One region of the Pseudomonas donghuensis genome, then DNA from elsewhere that is predicted to be linked to it. Evidence: predicted binding sites of a transcription regulator. Region 1 holds the regulator's gene; each other region holds the start of a gene.

What was found. The regulator FliA, encoded in region 1, starts transcription of late flagellar genes. The targets are predictions, from matches to a motif close to CTAAAGTTTNNNNNNNNNNNGCCGNTAA.
Region 2: a site for FliA is predicted at 4,651-4,678, ahead of BV82_RS26845 (methyl-accepting chemotaxis protein). Genes of this name have one in related genera too.
Region 3: a site for FliA is predicted at 3,700-3,727, ahead of BV82_RS11460 (methyl-accepting chemotaxis protein). Genes of this name have one in related genera too.

What each region holds. Positions count from the first base shown of each region.
Region 1 covers NZ_CP071706.1:1,807,949-1,813,545, reverse strand. The annotation lists gene BV82_RS08310 (chemotaxis protein CheA) at 1-2,036, opposite strand, end outside; gene BV82_RS08305 (protein phosphatase CheZ) at 2,049-2,837, opposite strand; gene BV82_RS08300 (chemotaxis response regulator CheY) at 2,857-3,231, opposite strand; gene fliA (RNA polymerase sigma factor FliA) at 3,335-4,075, opposite strand; gene fleN (flagellar synthesis regulator FleN) at 4,072-4,905, opposite strand; gene flhF (flagellar biosynthesis GTPase FlhF) at 5,026-5,597, opposite strand, start outside.
Region 2 covers NZ_CP071706.1:5,366,966-5,372,562, forward strand. The annotation lists gene glyA (serine hydroxymethyltransferase) at 1-469, opposite strand, end outside; gene BV82_RS24965 (threonine aldolase family protein) at 724-1,764, shown strand; gene BV82_RS26810 (methyl-accepting chemotaxis protein) at 1,855-2,592, opposite strand; partial or broken gene BV82_RS26815 (cache domain-containing protein) at 2,716-3,792, opposite strand; gene BV82_RS24975 (cell division protein ZapA) at 3,935-4,237, opposite strand; gene BV82_RS24980 (hypothetical protein) at 4,234-4,464, opposite strand; gene BV82_RS26845 (methyl-accepting chemotaxis protein) at 4,740-5,597, shown strand, end outside.
Region 3 covers NZ_CP071706.1:2,457,245-2,462,841, forward strand. The annotation lists gene BV82_RS11445 (HPP family protein) at 1-601, shown strand, start outside; gene BV82_RS11450 (LysR family transcriptional regulator) at 575-1,438, opposite strand; gene BV82_RS11455 (DUF1428 domain-containing protein) at 1,611-1,964, shown strand; gene BV82_RS11460 (methyl-accepting chemotaxis protein) at 2,052-3,677, opposite strand; gene BV82_RS11465 (AraC family transcriptional regulator) at 3,818-4,729, opposite strand; gene BV82_RS11470 (carboxymuconolactone decarboxylase family protein) at 4,836-5,393, shown strand; gene BV82_RS11475 (acyl-CoA dehydrogenase family protein) at 5,445-5,597, shown strand, end outside.

The DNA of each region.
Region 1 (5,597 bases):
ATCACCACATGGCCCTCGCGCTGCTCTTCATGAGCGGCCGAACTGACCAGCCAGCGCTTGAGGTAGAACAGCGGCAAGGCCTTGTCGCGCACGATCACCACTTCCTGGCCGTCGACCACGTTGGTGCGCGACAGGTCGAGGTGGAAGATCTCGTTGACGTTGACCAGCGGGAAAGCGAACGCCTGGTTGCCGAGCATGACCATCAGCGTTGGCATGATCGCCAGGGTCAGCGGCACCTTGATGACGATCTTCGAACCCAGGCCCTTGGTCGAGTAGATGTTGATCGAGCCGTTGAGCTGGGAAATCTTGGTTTTCACCACGTCCATGCCCACGCCACGCCCGGACACGTCGGAGATCTCGGTCTTGGTCGAGAAGCCCGGGGCGAAGATCAGGTTGTAGCACTCGGTCTCGCTCAGGCGGTCGGCGGCGTCCTTGTCCATCACCCCGCGCTTGACCGCGATGGCGCGCAGCACGTCGGCGTCCATGCCCTTGCCGTCATCGGAGATCGACAGCAGGATGTGATCGCCTTCCTGTTCGGCCGAGAGCACCACCTTGCCGCCACGGGACTTGCCAGCGGCTTCGCGCTCTTCCGGGGTCTCGACACCATGGTCGACGGCGTTGCGCACCAAGTGCACCAGCGGGTCGGCCAGGGCCTCGACAAGGTTTTTGTCGAGGTCGGTCTCTTCACCGACCAGCTCCAGGTTGATCTCTTTCTTCAGCTGCCGGGCCAGGTCGCGAACCAGGCGCGGGAAGCGCCCGAAGACCTTCTTGATCGGCTGCATGCGGGTCTTCATCACCGCGGTCTGCAGGTCGGCGGTGACCACGTCGAGGTTCGACACAGCCTTGGACATGGCCTCATCGCCGCTGTTCAGGCCCAGGCGCACCAGGCGGTTACGCACCAGCACCAGCTCGCCGACCATGTTCATGATCTCGTCGAGCCGCGCGGTATCGACCCGAACGGTGGTCTCGGTTTCGCTGGCTGGATGCTTCTCGGCAGCCGGTGCGGCCTGGCGTGCAGGTGCAGGCGCAGGTGCCGGTGCAGCCGCTTTGGCAGCCGGGGCTGGCGCAGCAGCCTTGGCGACCGCTGCCGGCGCAGGCTTGGCCGCAGCCTTGGCTGGCGCTGCGGTGGCGGCAGGTGCAGCAGCGGCTACGGCATCCGGGGCGAACTTGCCCTTGCCGTGCAACTCATCGAGCAGCGCTTCGAACTCGTGCTCGGAGATGTGCTCGCCGTCCGCGGCAGGCGCGGCGGCAGGCGCAGGGGCGGCAGCGGCGCCCGGCAGTGCATCGACGGCAAAGGTACCCTTGCCGTGCAACTGATCGAGCAGCGCTTCGAATTCGTCATCGGTGATATCGCCACTGGCGTCGCTGCCAGCAGGTGCTGCGGCGGGTGCTGGCGCGCCGGCACCGAGGTTGTCGGCGGCGAACTGGCCCTTGCCGTGCAACTGGTCAAGCAGCGATTCGAACTCGGCGTCGCTGATTTCGTCACTGCCAGGTTCGGCCACCTGGGCCTCGGCTTCGGCCTTGACCGCGTTGAGCGAGTCGAGCAGCTGTTCGAATTCGGTGTCGGTGATATCCGCCTCGGCCTCGGCCGCTGGCGCTTCAACCACCTCGGGTTCAGCCGCAGGTGCCGCCACTTCGTCTTCCCCGGCAGGCTCGGCCAGGCGCGACAGCGCCGCCAGCAGCTCGGGGGTGGCAGGTGTGATATCGGTGCGTTCGCGCACCTGGCCGAACATGCTGTTGACCGTGTCCAGGGCTTCCAGGACCACGTCCATCAGTTCGGCGTCAACGCGCCGGGCACCCTTGCGCAGGATGTCGAACACGTTCTCGGCGATATGGCAGCACTCCACCAGCTCGTTGAGCTGGAGGAAGCCGGCGCCCCCTTTTACAGTGTGAAAACCGCGAAAGATCGCATTGAGCAGGTCGGCATCATCCGGACGGCTTTCCAGCTCGACCAGTTGCTCGGACAGTTGCTCAAGAATTTCGCCGGCTTCTACCAGGAAATCCTGAAGGATTTCTTCATCGGCGCCGAAGCTCATTAAACGTGCTCCCTAAAAACCCAGACTGGACAGCAGATCGTCGACATCGTCCTGACCGGACACGACGTCTTCACGCTTATCGGCATGAATCTGCGGACCTTCACCCCGAGTCGGATGTTTTTCTTGATCTTTTTCAGCGCGCAGCTGCTGGTGGTCATGTTCGATACCGGCAAAACGGTCGACCTGGCTTGCCATCAGCACGAGCTTGAGCAGATTGCTTTCTACTTCGGTGACCAGCGTCGTGACGCGCTTGATCACCTGGCCGGTCAGGTCTTGATAGTCCTGAGCCAGAAGGATGTCATTGAGGTGCCCGGCGACCTTGCGGCTGCCCTCCTCGCTACGCGTCAGGAAACTGTCGACGCGTTTGGCCAGCTCACGGAACTCCGGTGCCGCCACTTCGCGGCGCATGAAGCGCTGCCAGTCGACGCTCAGCGCCTTGGCCTCGTCGCTCAGTTCGTTGAGTACCGGCGTGCTGGCTTCGACCAGGTCCATGGTGCGGTTGGCCGCGCCCTCGGTCAGCTTGACCACGTAGGACAGCCGTTCGGTCGCATCGGTGATCTGCGACACTTCCTCGGCCTGCGGCATGTGCGGGTCGATCTGGAAGCTGACGATCGCGCTGTGCAGCTCGCGGGTGAGTTTGCCGACTTCCTGGTACAGGCCTAGGTCACGGGTCTGGTTCAGCTGATGGATCAGTTGCACCGCATCGCCGAACTTGCCTCGTTCCAGGCTGTCGACCAGTTCCTTGGCGTGTTTCTTGAGTGTCGACTCAAACTCGCCCAAGGATGATTGTGTTTGCTCCATAGCGCCCCCGTGGCGTACCTCAGCTATTGACGCGCTCGAAGATCTTTTCGATCTTTTCTTTCAGCACCTGGGCGGTAAATGGCTTGACCACATAGCCGTTGACCCCGGCCTGGGCGGCTTCGATGATCTGCTCGCGCTTGGCTTCGGCAGTCACCATCAGCACCGGCAGGTGCTTCAGGCGCTCGTCGGCACGCACCTTGCGCAGCAAATCGATACCGGACATGCCAGGCATGTTCCAGTCGGTCACCAGAAAGTCGAAATGGCCGCTTTCAAGCATCGGCAGCGCGGTGTTGCCGTCGTCGGCTTCCTGGGTGTTGGTAAAGCCCAGGTCACGCAACAGGTTCTTGATGATCCGCCGCATCGTCGAAAAGTCGTCCACGATGAGGATTTTCATGTCTTTGTTCAATTAGACCTCCAAGCAGTCTTTAACGCGTTCAGCGCGGAACGCGCATTCAATCAATTCGGCACTACATTTCACGACTGCATCGAACCGGTGTTCAACGCGCCCGCCATTCCCCCAGGCGGCCACGCAAACGTGCCGCGCACTGGCTGTGCAACTGGCTGACACGCGACTCACTCACCCCCAGGACCTCACCGATCTCCTTGAGGTTGAGTTCTTCGTCGTAGTACAGCGCCAGGACCAGACGCTCACGCTCCGGCAGGTTGGCGATTGCATCGGCCAAGGCTGCCTGAAAACGCTCGTCCTCCAGATCGCGCGAAGGCTCGAGCTGGGCACTGGCACCGTCCTCGTGCAGGCCTTCATGTTCGCCGTCCTGCAACAGGTCGTCGAAACTGAACAGGCGGCTGCCCAGGGTGTCATTCAAAATCCCGTAATAATCATCGAGACTCAATTGAAGTTCGGCAGCAACTTCGTGATCTTTAGCGTCGCGGCCGGTTTTTGCTTCAATTGCACGAATCGCGTCACTGACCATGCGGGTATTGCGGTGTACCGAACGTGGCGCCCAGTCGCCCTTGCGCACTTCATCGAGCATGGCCCCGCGAATACGGATGCCGGCGTAGGTCTCGAAACTGGCCCCCTTGCTCGCGTCATACTTGTTGGCGACTTCGAGCAGGCCGATCATCCCGGCCTGGATCAGGTCCTCGACCTGCACACTGGCCGGCAACCGTGCCAGCAGGTGGTAGGCGATACGCTTGACCAACGGCGCGTAACGTTCGATCAACTCATACTGGGCATCACGCGAAGCCTTGCTGTACATCCGATAACCGCTGGCGTTCATAGCACCGGACCCGCACTCGTCGGTTGCACCAGACGCTCGACGAAGAACTCCAGGTGCCCCCGTGGGTTGGCAGGCAGCGGCCAGCTATCGACTTTCTGGGCAATGGCCTTGAACGCCAGCGCGCACTTGGAACGCGGAAAGGCTTCATAGACCGCTCGCTGCTTCTGCACCGCCTTGCGCACGCATTCGTCGTAAGGCACCGCACCGACGTATTGTAGGGCGACATCGAGGAAGCGATCAGTGACCTTGGTCAACTTGGCGAACAGGTTGCGCCCTTCCTGCGGGCTCTGGGCCATGTTCGCCAGGACACGGAAGCGGTTCATGCCGTAATCGCGGTTGAGCAGCTTGATCAGCGCATAGGCGTCGGTGATCGAGGTAGGTTCGTCGCACACCACCAGCAGTACTTCCTGGGCGGCGCGGACAAAACTGACTACCGAGTCACCGATACCCGCAGCGGTATCGATCACCAGTACATCGAGGTTGTCGCCGATCTCGCTGAAGGCCTGGATCAGGCCGGCGTGCTGGGCCGGGGCCAGGTGCACCATGCTCTGCGTACCCGAAGCCGCCGGCACGATGCGCACACCGCCGGGGCCTTGCAGCAGCACATCGCGCAGCTCGCAACGGCCTTCGATGACATCGGCCAGGGTGCGTTTGGGCGTCAGGCCCAACAGCACGTCAACGTTGGCCAGCCCCAGGTCGGCGTCCAGCAGCATGACCCGACGGCCAAGCTCAGCCAGCGCCAATGACAGGTTCACTGACACATTAGTCTTGCCGACGCCACCTTTGCCGCCGGTCACGGCGATCACCTGTACGGGATGCATGCTACCCATGTTTGTTCTTTACCTTGTCTTACTTAGACCGAGGCCACATGACTGGGCTGCGCTTTCAACACCTGAAAAATGCCTGGCAGACCATTGATGTAGGTACTTTGCAACGTATTCATATTCACCTCAGCCCACGCGTTTGCCGGAGCTGTGGTAGAGATCAGCGAACATGTCGGCCATGGCCTCTTCGCTGGGCTCGTCCTGCACCTGCACACTCACGGCACGGCTGACCAACTGGTGCCGGCGCGGCAGGTGCAGGTCGTCAGGAATGCGCGGGCCATCGGTAAGATAGGCCACCGGCAATTCGTGACTGATCGCCAGGCTCAATACTTCGCCGAGGCTGGCGGTTTCATCTAGCTTGGTCAGGATGCAACCGGCCAGGCCGCAGCGCTTGTAGCTGTGGTAGGCGGCGGTGAGCACCTGCTTTTGGCTGGTGGTTGCCAGCACCAGGTAATTCTTGGCCTGAATCCCGCGTCCGGCAAGGGTTTCAAGCTGCATGCGCAGCGCCGGGTCGCTGGCCTGCAGGCCGGCGGTATCGATCAACACCACGCGCTTGCGCAGCAGCGGGTCGAGGGCCTGGGCCAACGACTGGCCCGGGTCGACGTGAGTGACCGAGACGTTGAGAATCCGCCCCAGGGTCTTGAGCTGCTCCTGGGCACCGATGCGAAAGCTGTCCATGCTCACCAGGGCCAGGTTCT
Region 2 (5,597 bases), 2.1 Mb from region 1:
CGTAGTCGATCAGCCCGGTGCTGGTGTCGATGCCGTACTGCACGGCGTTGTACAGCTTGCCCGAGGACGACACCTTGGCACCGTGGGTCAGATGGCCGCCGTGGGCCAGGCTCATGCCCAGAATGGTGTCGCCAGCCTGCAGCAGGGCCAGGTACACGGCGCTGTTGGCCGAGGAGCCGGAATGCGGTTGGACGTTGGCGTAATCGGCGCCGAACAACTGCTTGGCGCGGTCGATGGCCAGTTGCTCGACTTTATCCACATGCTCGCAACCGCCGTAATAGCGCTTGCCCGGGTAGCCTTCGGCGTATTTATTGGTCAGGCCGCTGCCCTGGGCCTGCATGACACGCTTGCTGGTGTAGTTTTCCGAGGCGATCAACTCGATGTGATCTTCCTGGCGTTGCTCTTCGGCATTGATCGCCGCCAGCAGTGCATCGTCGTAACCCTGGATCTGGTCTTGCTTGCTGAACATCGCAGTTTCTCCCGGCAGCGGCATCGGTTCTTGTCGGGCAATTGCCCTTTTCAGCGATGGTATGACCGACGCAGACAGCCCAGATGCCTACGGACGCCACGCAAAGGTGCGTTTACGACATGGGGGCCGATGTCGCCTGCATCGCTGGCAAGCCAGCTCCCACACGGTCACTGTGGGAGCTGGCTTGCCAGCGATAGGCGGCCACCCGGAACTTGGTTTAGAGTGCTCACCTGCGTCGTTCACAGGAAAGTGTCATGACAGATCAAAGCCAGCAATTCGCCAGCGACAACTACTCAGGTATCTGCCCGGAAGCCTGGGCCGCCATGGAAAAAGCCAACCAGGGCCATGAGCGCGCCTACGGCGACGACCAATGGACGGCACGCGCCTCGGAGTATTTCCGCAAACTGTTCGAAACCGACTGCGAAGTGTTCTTCGCCTTCAACGGCACCGCGGCCAACTCGCTGGCGCTGTCGTCGCTGTGCCAGAGCTATCACAGCGTGATCTGCTCGGAGACCGCCCACGTCGAGACCGACGAATGCGGTGCGCCGGAGTTCTTCTCCAACGGCTCCAAGCTGCTTACCGCACGCAGCGAAGCCGGCAAGCTGACCCCCGACTCGATCCGCGAAGTGGCGCTCAAGCGCCAGGACATCCACTACCCCAAACCGCGCGTGGTGACCATCACCCAGGCCACCGAGGTCGGTAGCGTCTATCGCCCGCACGAACTCAAGGCGATCAGCGCCACCTGCAAGGAACTGGGCCTGAACCTGCACATGGACGGCGCGCGCTTCAGCAACGCCTGCGCATTCCTTGGCGGCACGCCGGCTGAGCTGACCTGGAAATCCGGGGTCGATGTGCTGTGCTTTGGCGGCACCAAGAACGGCATGGCGGTGGGCGAGGCGATCCTGTTCTTCAACCGCCAGCTGGCCGAAGACTTCGACTACCGCTGCAAGCAGGCTGGGCAACTGGCATCGAAGATGCGCTTCCTCTCGGCGCCCTGGGTCGGCCTGCTGGAAGACGGCGCCTGGCTGCGCCATGGCGTGCATGCCAACCGCTGCGCGCAATTGCTCTGCGAGCTGGTGCGCGATGTGCCAGGGGTTGAGCTGATGTTCCCGGTGGAGGCCAACGGCGTGTTCCTGCAGATGTCGGAACCGGCGCTGGAAGCCTTGCGCAACAAGGGCTGGCGTTTCTACACCTTTATCGGTAGCGGTGGTGCGCGGTTCATGTGCTCGTGGGACACCGAAGAAGCGCGGGTACGTGAGCTGGCGGCGGATATTCGTGCGGTAATGGGCGCCTGACGACGCCATCGCCGGCAAGCCGGCTCCCACAGGTACGGCATGCACCTTACTTGTGGGAGCTGGCTTGCCAGCGATGAACTCACCCCCGATTTAAAGCCTGAACCCACCCATCTGCCGCGCCAGATCATCGGCCAAGCCGCGTAGTGCCTGACACTCCTGCCGACAGCCCTGCACATCCACCGCCGTCTCCCGCGCCAGGTCGGATATCCCCTGCACGGTGCGGTTGATCTCCTCGGTGACCGCCGACTGCTCTTCGGTCGCCGTCGCCACCTGATGGTTCATGTCACTGATGTGCTCGACCTGATCGGTGATGGTGCCCAGCGAAGCGCCGGTCTGCTGGCTCGACTCCACCCCCGTTCCGGTCGCTGCCTGGCCGGCCTGCATCGACGCGACCGCACTGCCCGCGCCATGCTTGAGGCGCAGGATCATCTGCTGCACTTGATCGGTGGATACCTGGGTACGCCGCGCCAGGGTCCGTACTTCGTCAGCGACCACGGCAAAGCCGCGGCCCATCTCGCCCGCCCGCGCCGCCTCGATGGCCGCGTTGAGCGCCAGCAGGTTGGTCTGCTCGGAGATGCTGCGGATCACCGCCAAGACTTCGTCAATCGAGGCGACTTCCGTCGCCAGTTCACTCACCGCACTGGCCGCCTGGCCAATCTCGTCGGACATGCCCTCGATATGGGCAATTGAGCGGCGCACCACTTCGCGGGCCTGCAGCGCTTCGCTGCGCGCGGTTTCCGACGCCACGGCGGCGTTGCCAGCATTCTGCGCTATGTCTTGAACGGTCAGGCCCATCTCATGCACGGCAGTGGCGACCATTTCGGTCATTTCCTGCTGGCGGCCGGAGCGTTCGGCGGTGTTGTCCACCACTTGCGTCACTTGCGCCACCGACGCGCGCAAGCGTTCGCTGGTGTTCAACACTTCGCCGATCAAGTCACGCTGGCTGTCGAGAAAACGGTTGAAACCACGGGCCAGGTCGCCCAGCTCGTCAGCGCGGTTTTCGTCCAGGCGCTGGGTCAGGTCGCCGCCGCCATTGCCGATGGCCATCAAGGCGCCGGTCACGCGGCGGATGGGACGGACGATGCCGCGTGCCAGCAGCACCACCAGCAACAGCGATACCAGCGCGACCGCTGCACCAATCAGGCTAGTCAGCCAGACGGTCTCACGCACCTGGGCATAGATCTGTGCTTCTGGCACCTCGGCGACCAGGGTCCAGTTGAGGTCACGCAGCGGTAGGCTGAGGGCCAGATAGCCCTCGCCATCGCGCTCGAAGCGGCTACTGTGCAGGCCCTGTTCACGGCTCAGGACCACCTTGGCAGCCTCGCCACCGATCTGCTCGGCAAGCTGCTTCTTACCGCTGAACGCCGACTGCGGATGCACCTGGATCAAACCGTCGCCGCGCACCAGCATCACCCGCCCACGTTCGCCGAAGCTGAAGTTGTGGATCAATTCGGAGAGTTCGGTCATACGCAGGCCAAGCCCGGCGATACCCACCAGTTGGCCGGCTTTCTCCACCCGATAGTCGATGAACAGCGCCAGTTCGCCGGTGCTGCCGTCGGTGTCGATGTTCAGCAGGCGCGGGTTGCCACTGTCGATAAAGCCGAAAAACCACTTATCCGCCGGGTTGCTGCGGCTGAGGGTGCGGTCCAGGCCTTTCTCGTTGTAATAGTGGTTGCTCGCTGTAGCGGCAAACAACGCGGTAAAGGCATGGTTCTGTTTGCGCAGGGCTTCGAGGTACTCGATAAATTGCGGCGCCTGGGCGCTGTCTTCCCCCGCCGCCAGCCAATCGCGCAGCAACGTGTTGTTGGCAATGTCGGCCGCCGCCGTCAACGGTCGGCCAAGCATGCGTTCGATGTCGTTACGAATCGCCTCAATGCTCGCCGGCAAGGCGGTGTCGACCAGGTAACGCTCGGTCAGCCGATTGACCGCCACGCTGTAGATGCCGACCACGATCAGAATGCTCAGCAACAGCGCTGCGCCCATGCTTGCGATCAATTGCCACTGGATACTGCGCCGCCAGAACTGCATGTATTTCCCCTGGGTAAATAAGCCCTGTAGTGCAAGAGACAGGCCAATTGTATACAACAGGAAATACAATCCACAGCAATGCCGGCCCACCCTCCCGAAGGTGGTGAGCTGGCAAAAAGGTCTAGCGAGGGGTTTGACGCGATCAGCTGTTACTGATGGTCCGGGCAATCACATCGACCGTGGCGTTGACTTGCTCTTGGTAACGGTCGAGGGCCTGCTGGTGCTGCTGTTGCAGTTCGATCTGCTGCGAGCACAGGTTGAGGGCTGCCAGTACCAGCAGCTTGTCACCGATCAGGGTCGGGTATTTACGCTTGGTATCGGCCAATGAAGCATTGAGCATTTGCACTGCTTGCGCCAGCGCCTGCTCCTGGCCTTCGGGGGCCTTGATCGAATAATCGCTGCCGAGGATCGACACGACATTGATCGGCTGCGCTGAGGTTCTCATGCGTTCACGGTACCAACGCTGGCACGCTCAACCAGGGCCTGGATGCGTGCGGCGGTAGCGCCCTGCTTTTCTTCCTGCTCCAGCAGGCTCAGTTGCAGGCTGTCGTTTTCGTCTTTGGCCTGGGCCAGTTCGGCGCTGATCTGCGCGTTGCGCTCGGTCAGTTCCTGATTCTTCTGCACCAGGTCGCTGACCAGTTGCTCCAGTTGACTAAGGGAAGTTTCCAACATGATTGCCTTCTCGGGGTGTTTCAGGGGGCGCACACGATAAAGAAAAGTCCGCGTGCTCGCCAGGGATATCGGGTTTAGACGCGTCGGCCTGGTGCAGATTGACCCACCGATGTCGGTCAGGTTCCCCGTTTTGCCTACCACCGGTCAGGAAAAAAGATAGCTGGCTCACAATTTTGTCGTCGTCGGCTCAAGTCTTTACCCGGCCGACCGATAGGCATGGCAGTCCTGATTCTGGCGCACGGTTCGCGTGCCCTTTTCCCTTCCTGGATACCACCATGTCCCTACGCAATATGAATATCGCCCCGCGCGCGCTTCTGGGCTTTGCTCTGATCGGTGCACTGATGCTGGCCCTGGGTCTGTTCGCCCTGAACCAGATGAGCAAGATTCGCCAGGCCGGCGAAACCATCGAGAACTCGACGGTGCCGAGCATCACCAACCTCGACCAGTTGACCCAGCTGACCCTGCGCCTGCGCACCCTGTCGTACCGCCTGCTGCTCAACCGCGAAGCCGACACCCTGCAGGCCACCCTCAAGCTGGTCGACCAGCGCAACCAGCAGATCGATGACGCGCGCCGGGTGTACGAGCCGCTGATCTCCGGCAGCCAGGAACGCGCCGCCTACAACCAGTACGTGCAGTTGCTGAGCCAGTACCGCCAACTGGAAAATCGCATGCGCCTGGCATCGCAGAACAATGACCTGGACAGCCTGCGCAATCTGATCAACCGCGACATGCTCGACAGCTCCGAGCAGATCAACAGCGTCATGGATCAACTGATCAGCATCAATACCGAGCAGACCCGCGAGATCAACCGCACCGCTGCCGACCAGTATTCCAGTGCGGTCGCTCTGGTGATCGGGCTGCTGCTGGCCGCCACCGCCTTGACCCTGGTCTGCGCGCTGCTGCTGACCCGCAGTATCGTCAAGCCGATCGACGAGGCCCTGCAGGCTGCCGAGCGTATCGCCGAAGGCGACCTGACCCGCAGCATCCAGGCCGAAGGCCAGGACGAAGCGGCGCGCCTGCTCAAAGCCATGGCCAAGATGCAGAATAAGCTGCGCGATACCCTGCAGCAGATCTCCGGCTCCGCGACCCAACTGGCGTCGGCGGCTGAAGAGCTGAATAGCGTCACCGACGAA
Region 3 (5,597 bases), 650 kb from region 1:
CGATGTGTTGCCGGGTGAGCGGGTCGGGGTCAGTGGCGAGGACCTCGACCAGGCGCTGGAAGAGCTCGGCGAGTTTGTCGACGTCACCCGCGATGAGCTCGAACGCATCATCATGGCCACCGAGCAACACGCGCTCAAGCGCAGCCTCGGTGGCATTACCGCCGCCTCGGTGATGTCGCGGGATGTGCAGTTGGCGACCCCGCAGACCACCCTGCAGCAGGCCTGGCAGTTGTTGTCGAGCCACCACTTGCACACCTTGCCGGTACTGGATGAGGCGCGGCGTTTGGTGGGGATTGTCAGCTTGAGCGACCTGGTCGGGCCGGCCATGGCCGAGGGGCGTTTCAGCTGGCGCGGGTTGTTTGGGCACAGGCCTCAGGTGCTGCTGGAGCAGATCATGAGCCGGCCGGTGATTACCGTGCGCAGTGACGAGCCCGCGGTGGCGCTGATTCCGTTGCTCAGTGAGCAGGGGCTGCATTGCTTGCCGGTGATGCAAGGGGAGGCGCTGGTGGGGGTGATCACCCAGACCGATTTGATTGCCGGGCTCAAGCGCCAGTTGCTCAGTGAAGCGACGCGCTCAGATCACAGGATCCCAGCGCTGTGACCAGTCACTCTCACCGGCCACCACTTCGCGCAGCACCCTGAACGCCTGCTGCAACGCCTCGCTGTCGCGCTCGCGGGCATACACCAGGTAGGTGGGGTAGGTGAACTCCGGCGCTTGCGGCACACGTTCGAATACGCCGCTGTCCAGGTACGCCTGCACCACGCGGGTACGGAAGTAGCCGCTGCCACCGTGTTCGAGGATGTACTGCAGCGCCAGCGGCCCGAGGTTGAAGCTCAGCGCCGGGCGCGCGCATTCGGGCAGGGCGGCGTCGTGGCGGCGGCGGAAGGCCTGGCCCCAGTCGATGTATACGTAAGGTTCGGGCTGGTCTTTGCGGCGGATGCGGATCAGTTTTTCTTCCATCAGTTGTTCCACCTGCAGGCCCGGACCGTAGGTGGGCTGGTAGACCAGCACGGCGTCGAGCACGCCCATTTCCACTTTGTGCAGCAAGGACTCGCCGTCGCTGACTTCGCTGCGAATGGCATGGCCGGGCATTTCCCGGTGCAGGGCGCTGACCCAGCCGAGCACCAGCGGGTTGCCCAGGCTGACTTCGCCGCCGATGTGCAGCACCTGGTGGCAGCCCTCGGGCAAGGGCAGGTCGCGGCGTGCGGCCTCCCAGGTTTGCACCAGCTGATTGGCGTAAACCACGAAGGCTTCGCCGTCGGCGGTGAGGCTGGCGCCGCTGCGGCTGCGGATGAACAGCTGGCAGGCCAGTTGCTGTTCGAGCTTTTGTACCCGGGCGGTGATAGCCGTCTGGGTGACGTGCAGGCGTTCGGCGGCGGACACCAGGCTGCCGCTGCGAACGATTTCAAGGAAGGTGCGGGCCAGCTCGATATCCATTGGGGGGCAGCCTGTTTTTGCGGTGGGCTATTGTAGTGGCTTTGCACCGCAATGGGGCAGGGGAAGAGGTGGTGCAGATCGATGACCTTTGGTCGCCTCAGGCGATAGGCCTGTCGATTGCGCGCCTGCCTGATCGACCACCCTGTACCCCACTCATGCAGGAGTTCAGCCCATGTCCTATGTCGACGGTTTTGTCCTCGCAGTGCCCACCGCCAACCGCGAAGCCTTCAAAAAACACGCCGAAGAGGCCGCCGTGGTGTTCAAGGAATGCGGTGCGCTGAAGGTGATCGAGTGCTGGGGCGATGATGTTCCCGAGGGCAAGCTCACCTCGTTCCCCATGGCCGTGAAACTCAAGGACGACGAGACGGTGGTGTTTTCCTGGGTCCTCTGGCCGTCACGCGAAGTGCGCGATGCGGGGATGCAGAAGATGATGCAGGACCCGCGCTTGCAGCCTGAGCAGAACCCGATGCCGTTTGATGGTAAGCGGGTGATTTTTGGTGGATTCAGGATTCTTGTGGATGTCTGAGAGCGTTGGGGCTGCGTTGCAGCCCATCGCCGGTAAGGCCGGCTCCCACAGGGATCTGTGTATGCCGACCCTGTGGGCGCTTATTGCTTAAACCTTGAAGCGTGCCACCAGTGCCGTCAGTTGCCCGGCCAGCCCCGCCAACGCCTGGCTGGCTTCGCTGGTCTGTTGCGCCCCGGTCGCCGAGCGGGTCGACAGTTCGCGGATGTTCAGCAAATTGCGATCCACCTCGCGCGCCACTTGCGCCTGTTCCTCGGCGGCGCTGGCAATCACCAGGTTGCGCTCGTTGATCTCGCCAATGGCGCTGTAGATCCCTTCCAGTACCTGCCCTGAGGCCTGGGTAATACCCAAGGTCGACTGCGCCCGCTGGGTGCTGGCCTGCATCGACGTCACTGCCGCTTCGGTACCGTGCTGCACGCGGCCAATCATCTGCTCGATTTCCTGGGTCGATTGCTGCGTGCGGTAGGCGAGGGTGCGCACTTCGTCGGCGACCACGGCAAAGCCGCGCCCGGCTTCCCCGGCACGGGCCGCTTCGATGGCGGCATTGAGCGCCAGCAGGTTGGTTTGTTCGGACACCGAGCGAATCACTTCCAGCACCTGGCCGATGTCGCGAATCTGCCCGGCCAGTTGCTCCAGGTGCGCGCTGCTGGTCTGCACCTCTCGGGCCATGGCCTGAGTGCCGTCGAGGTTGTCGCTGACCTGGCGGCGGCTTTGTTCGGCCAGTTCGTTGGAGGCGCTGGCCGCTTGCGAGGTGGACACGGCGTTGCGCGCGACTTCCTCCACGGCCGTGGTCATTTCGGTGACGGCGGTGGCGGCCTGTTCCAGCTCCTGGTCTTGCTGGCGCAGGCTGTGCGAGCTCTGTTCGGTAATGCCATTGAGTGCACCGGCAGCCTCGGCCAGTTGCCTGGCACAGCCGGTGATCTGCCCCAGGGTGTCGCGCTGGCTGTGCTGCATACGCTGCAGTTCGCTGAACAGCTGGCCGATCTCGTTGCTGCTGTGCACCGTCACCGGCACGCTCAAATCGCCATTGGCAATACGCTGGAAGTGCTGGCCGGCCTCGCGTAGCGGACGCAGTACACGCTGGGCGATAAAGCTCCAGCACAGGGCGGCGAGCAGCAAGGTCAGCAGCCCCAGCGCCACGCTCAGCACCTGGGCGCTGCTCAGGCGCCGGTCGGATTCGAGCATGATCTGCTGGCTGCGCTCGTTCAGCGCCGCCACCAGTTGTTGGCGCAGCGCCTGCAAGCGGCCCATGGCGTTGCCAGCGTCGGTGTTGACGTTGAAGTACTGCTGCAGGTCGTTCTGGCGGGTGGCTTCACGCTGCCCGGCCACCGCCTTGGCGTATTCGCCAAAGGTGCTTTGCAGCGCCACGGTCAGGGATTTGAGCGTCGGTTCTTGGGCGTTGCTGACCAACTCATTGATCAACTGCGCGCTGTTGCCCAGCAGTTCTTCCGAGAGCTTCAGGCGTTTGTTGGCACTCTCGCTGTGGCCGCCGGTCTGTTCGATAAAGCCCGAGGACACGTTGGCGCTGGCGCGGATCGCCATCAGCAGGGCGTTGTTCAGGCGGTCCGACTGGTGCGCGGTCTGGTCCAGTTCGCTGATCTGCTGGTCGCTACCCACCGCCGCGCGCCAGGCGCTGACGGTGGAAAACAGCAAGGTCAGGCTGAACAGCGACAGCACCCAGAACATACCGGTGCGGATTTTCAGGTCGGCGAACATGCGGGCAGTACTCCTTTAGTTGTTATCAGCCCCACGCGTTGCCGCTGTAACGGCGGTGGGTGGGTCTGCTATCGGAGTGGTTGCTGGTGGACTTGAGGGGGTAAGGCCTGCTTGTGTTCGATTACCGCACGCTGTTTGCCTCAGCGGCCTTCATGCTGGCGCCGATACGCCCCCGGCTGCAAGCCGACGGCCTTGCTGAAGGCACGGGTAAAGGCGGCAATCGACTGATACCCCACCGCCGCGCACACCTGCTCGACGGTGTTGCTGGCCTTGAGCAACTGGCAGGCATGGCGCATGCGCAGGGCCAGCAACACTTGCCCCGGCGATTGCCCGGCCAGTTCGCTGAAGCGCTTGAAGAACGCCGAGCGCGACAGCCCCGTGCAGGCTGCCATGCTTTCCAGCGACCAGGGCTGGTCGGGGTGTTCGATCAGTTGCTCGAGCAGGCTGGCAAAGTTGGCGTGACGTGCCAGGGCCACCAGGCCGCTGATGCCCTGGTCGTCGCTGACGCGTTGGCGCAGCACATACAAAAACAGCAGATGGCTCAGGCGTTCGAGCAGCGCCGAGGAGGGCGCGGGCAGCCGTTGGCACTCGGCCAGGATCAGTTCGAACAGTGCACGTGCGGCCGTGGATGCCGGGTCGCCGGCACGCAGGATGATCCAGTCGTCCAGGCTGTCGATGACCAGCGACGACAGGCCCGGCTGAAAATGAAAGAACCCGCACACCAGGCCCACGCCGTCAGTGGCTGTGCTGTCCAGCGCTTGCATGACCTGGCGCGGTTGCTGCTGGGCCAGCTCGCAGTCCTGGGCATTGGACAGCCGATAGTTGAAGTCGCGCAGCAGGAACACTGCATCGCCAGCTTGCAGGCGCATGGCCTCGGCCTGGCCGTCGATATGCAGCCAGCAATGGCCCTGGACGATCAGGTGGAAACTGGCCCGCGCCAGGCCGTGGGTGCTGGCGTGCCAAGCGCCGCAATAACGCCCGACATGGAACAGGCTGGCGTCTAGCTCAAGGCTTTCTAATAACCAATCGACTACCGGGCTGGACGAAATCATCTAATGAAAAGACTCAGGAGCAAGTAATAGCGACTGCAGAATATGGCAGGTAATTCTTATAACCAACAGACTTGTGGCACACCCCTAGTATGCAGGAGTCCACTCCATGTCGCGCGTCACTGTCCATACACTGCAAAGCGCCCCAGAGGCTGCCCGTCCTTACCTGGAGAACGCCCAGAAGGCCTCGGGCTTCATCCCCAACCTGCTCGGCGTGCTGGCCAATGCCCCGGCGGCGCTGGAAACCTACGTCACTGTGTCTGCACTTAACGGCAAGGCCGAGCTGAGCCTGGCCGAGCGTGAAGTGGTGCAACTGGTGGCCGCCACCCACCACGGCTGCGATTTCTGCGTGGCCGGCCACACCGCCGTGGCGCTGAACAAGGCCAAGCTGCCTCAAGAGGTGGTCAATGCCCTGCGCGCCAAGAGCGAGCTGCCGCAAGAGAAGCTCGAAGCCCTGGCGGCGTTCACCCGCGAAGTCATCGCCACCCGCGGCAATGTCAGCGAGGCCGGCTACGGAGCGTTGCGCGAAGCGGGTTATAGCGAAGGCAATGCCCTGGAGGTGATCCTCGGTGTAAGCCTGGCAACCCTGTGCAACTTTGCTAATGTGTTCGCCCAAACCCCGCTCAATGACGAGCTGAGCAAGTACCGCTGGCAGCCTTCGGCATAACGAACCCTCGGCGCCGGCGCAGGCTGGCGCATTTTTAAAGGAGTAAACGCTATGCTCGATCCCGCATTGGTCACGTGGCTGGATGCCCAGGCCGAAGCCCTCGACCAGGGCCATGGCGACCCGCAGGCGGTACTGGGGCAACTGGCGGCGGCGCAGGTGCTGCGCGTCGGCATTGACCAGGCTCTGGGCGGTAGCGGCGGCACG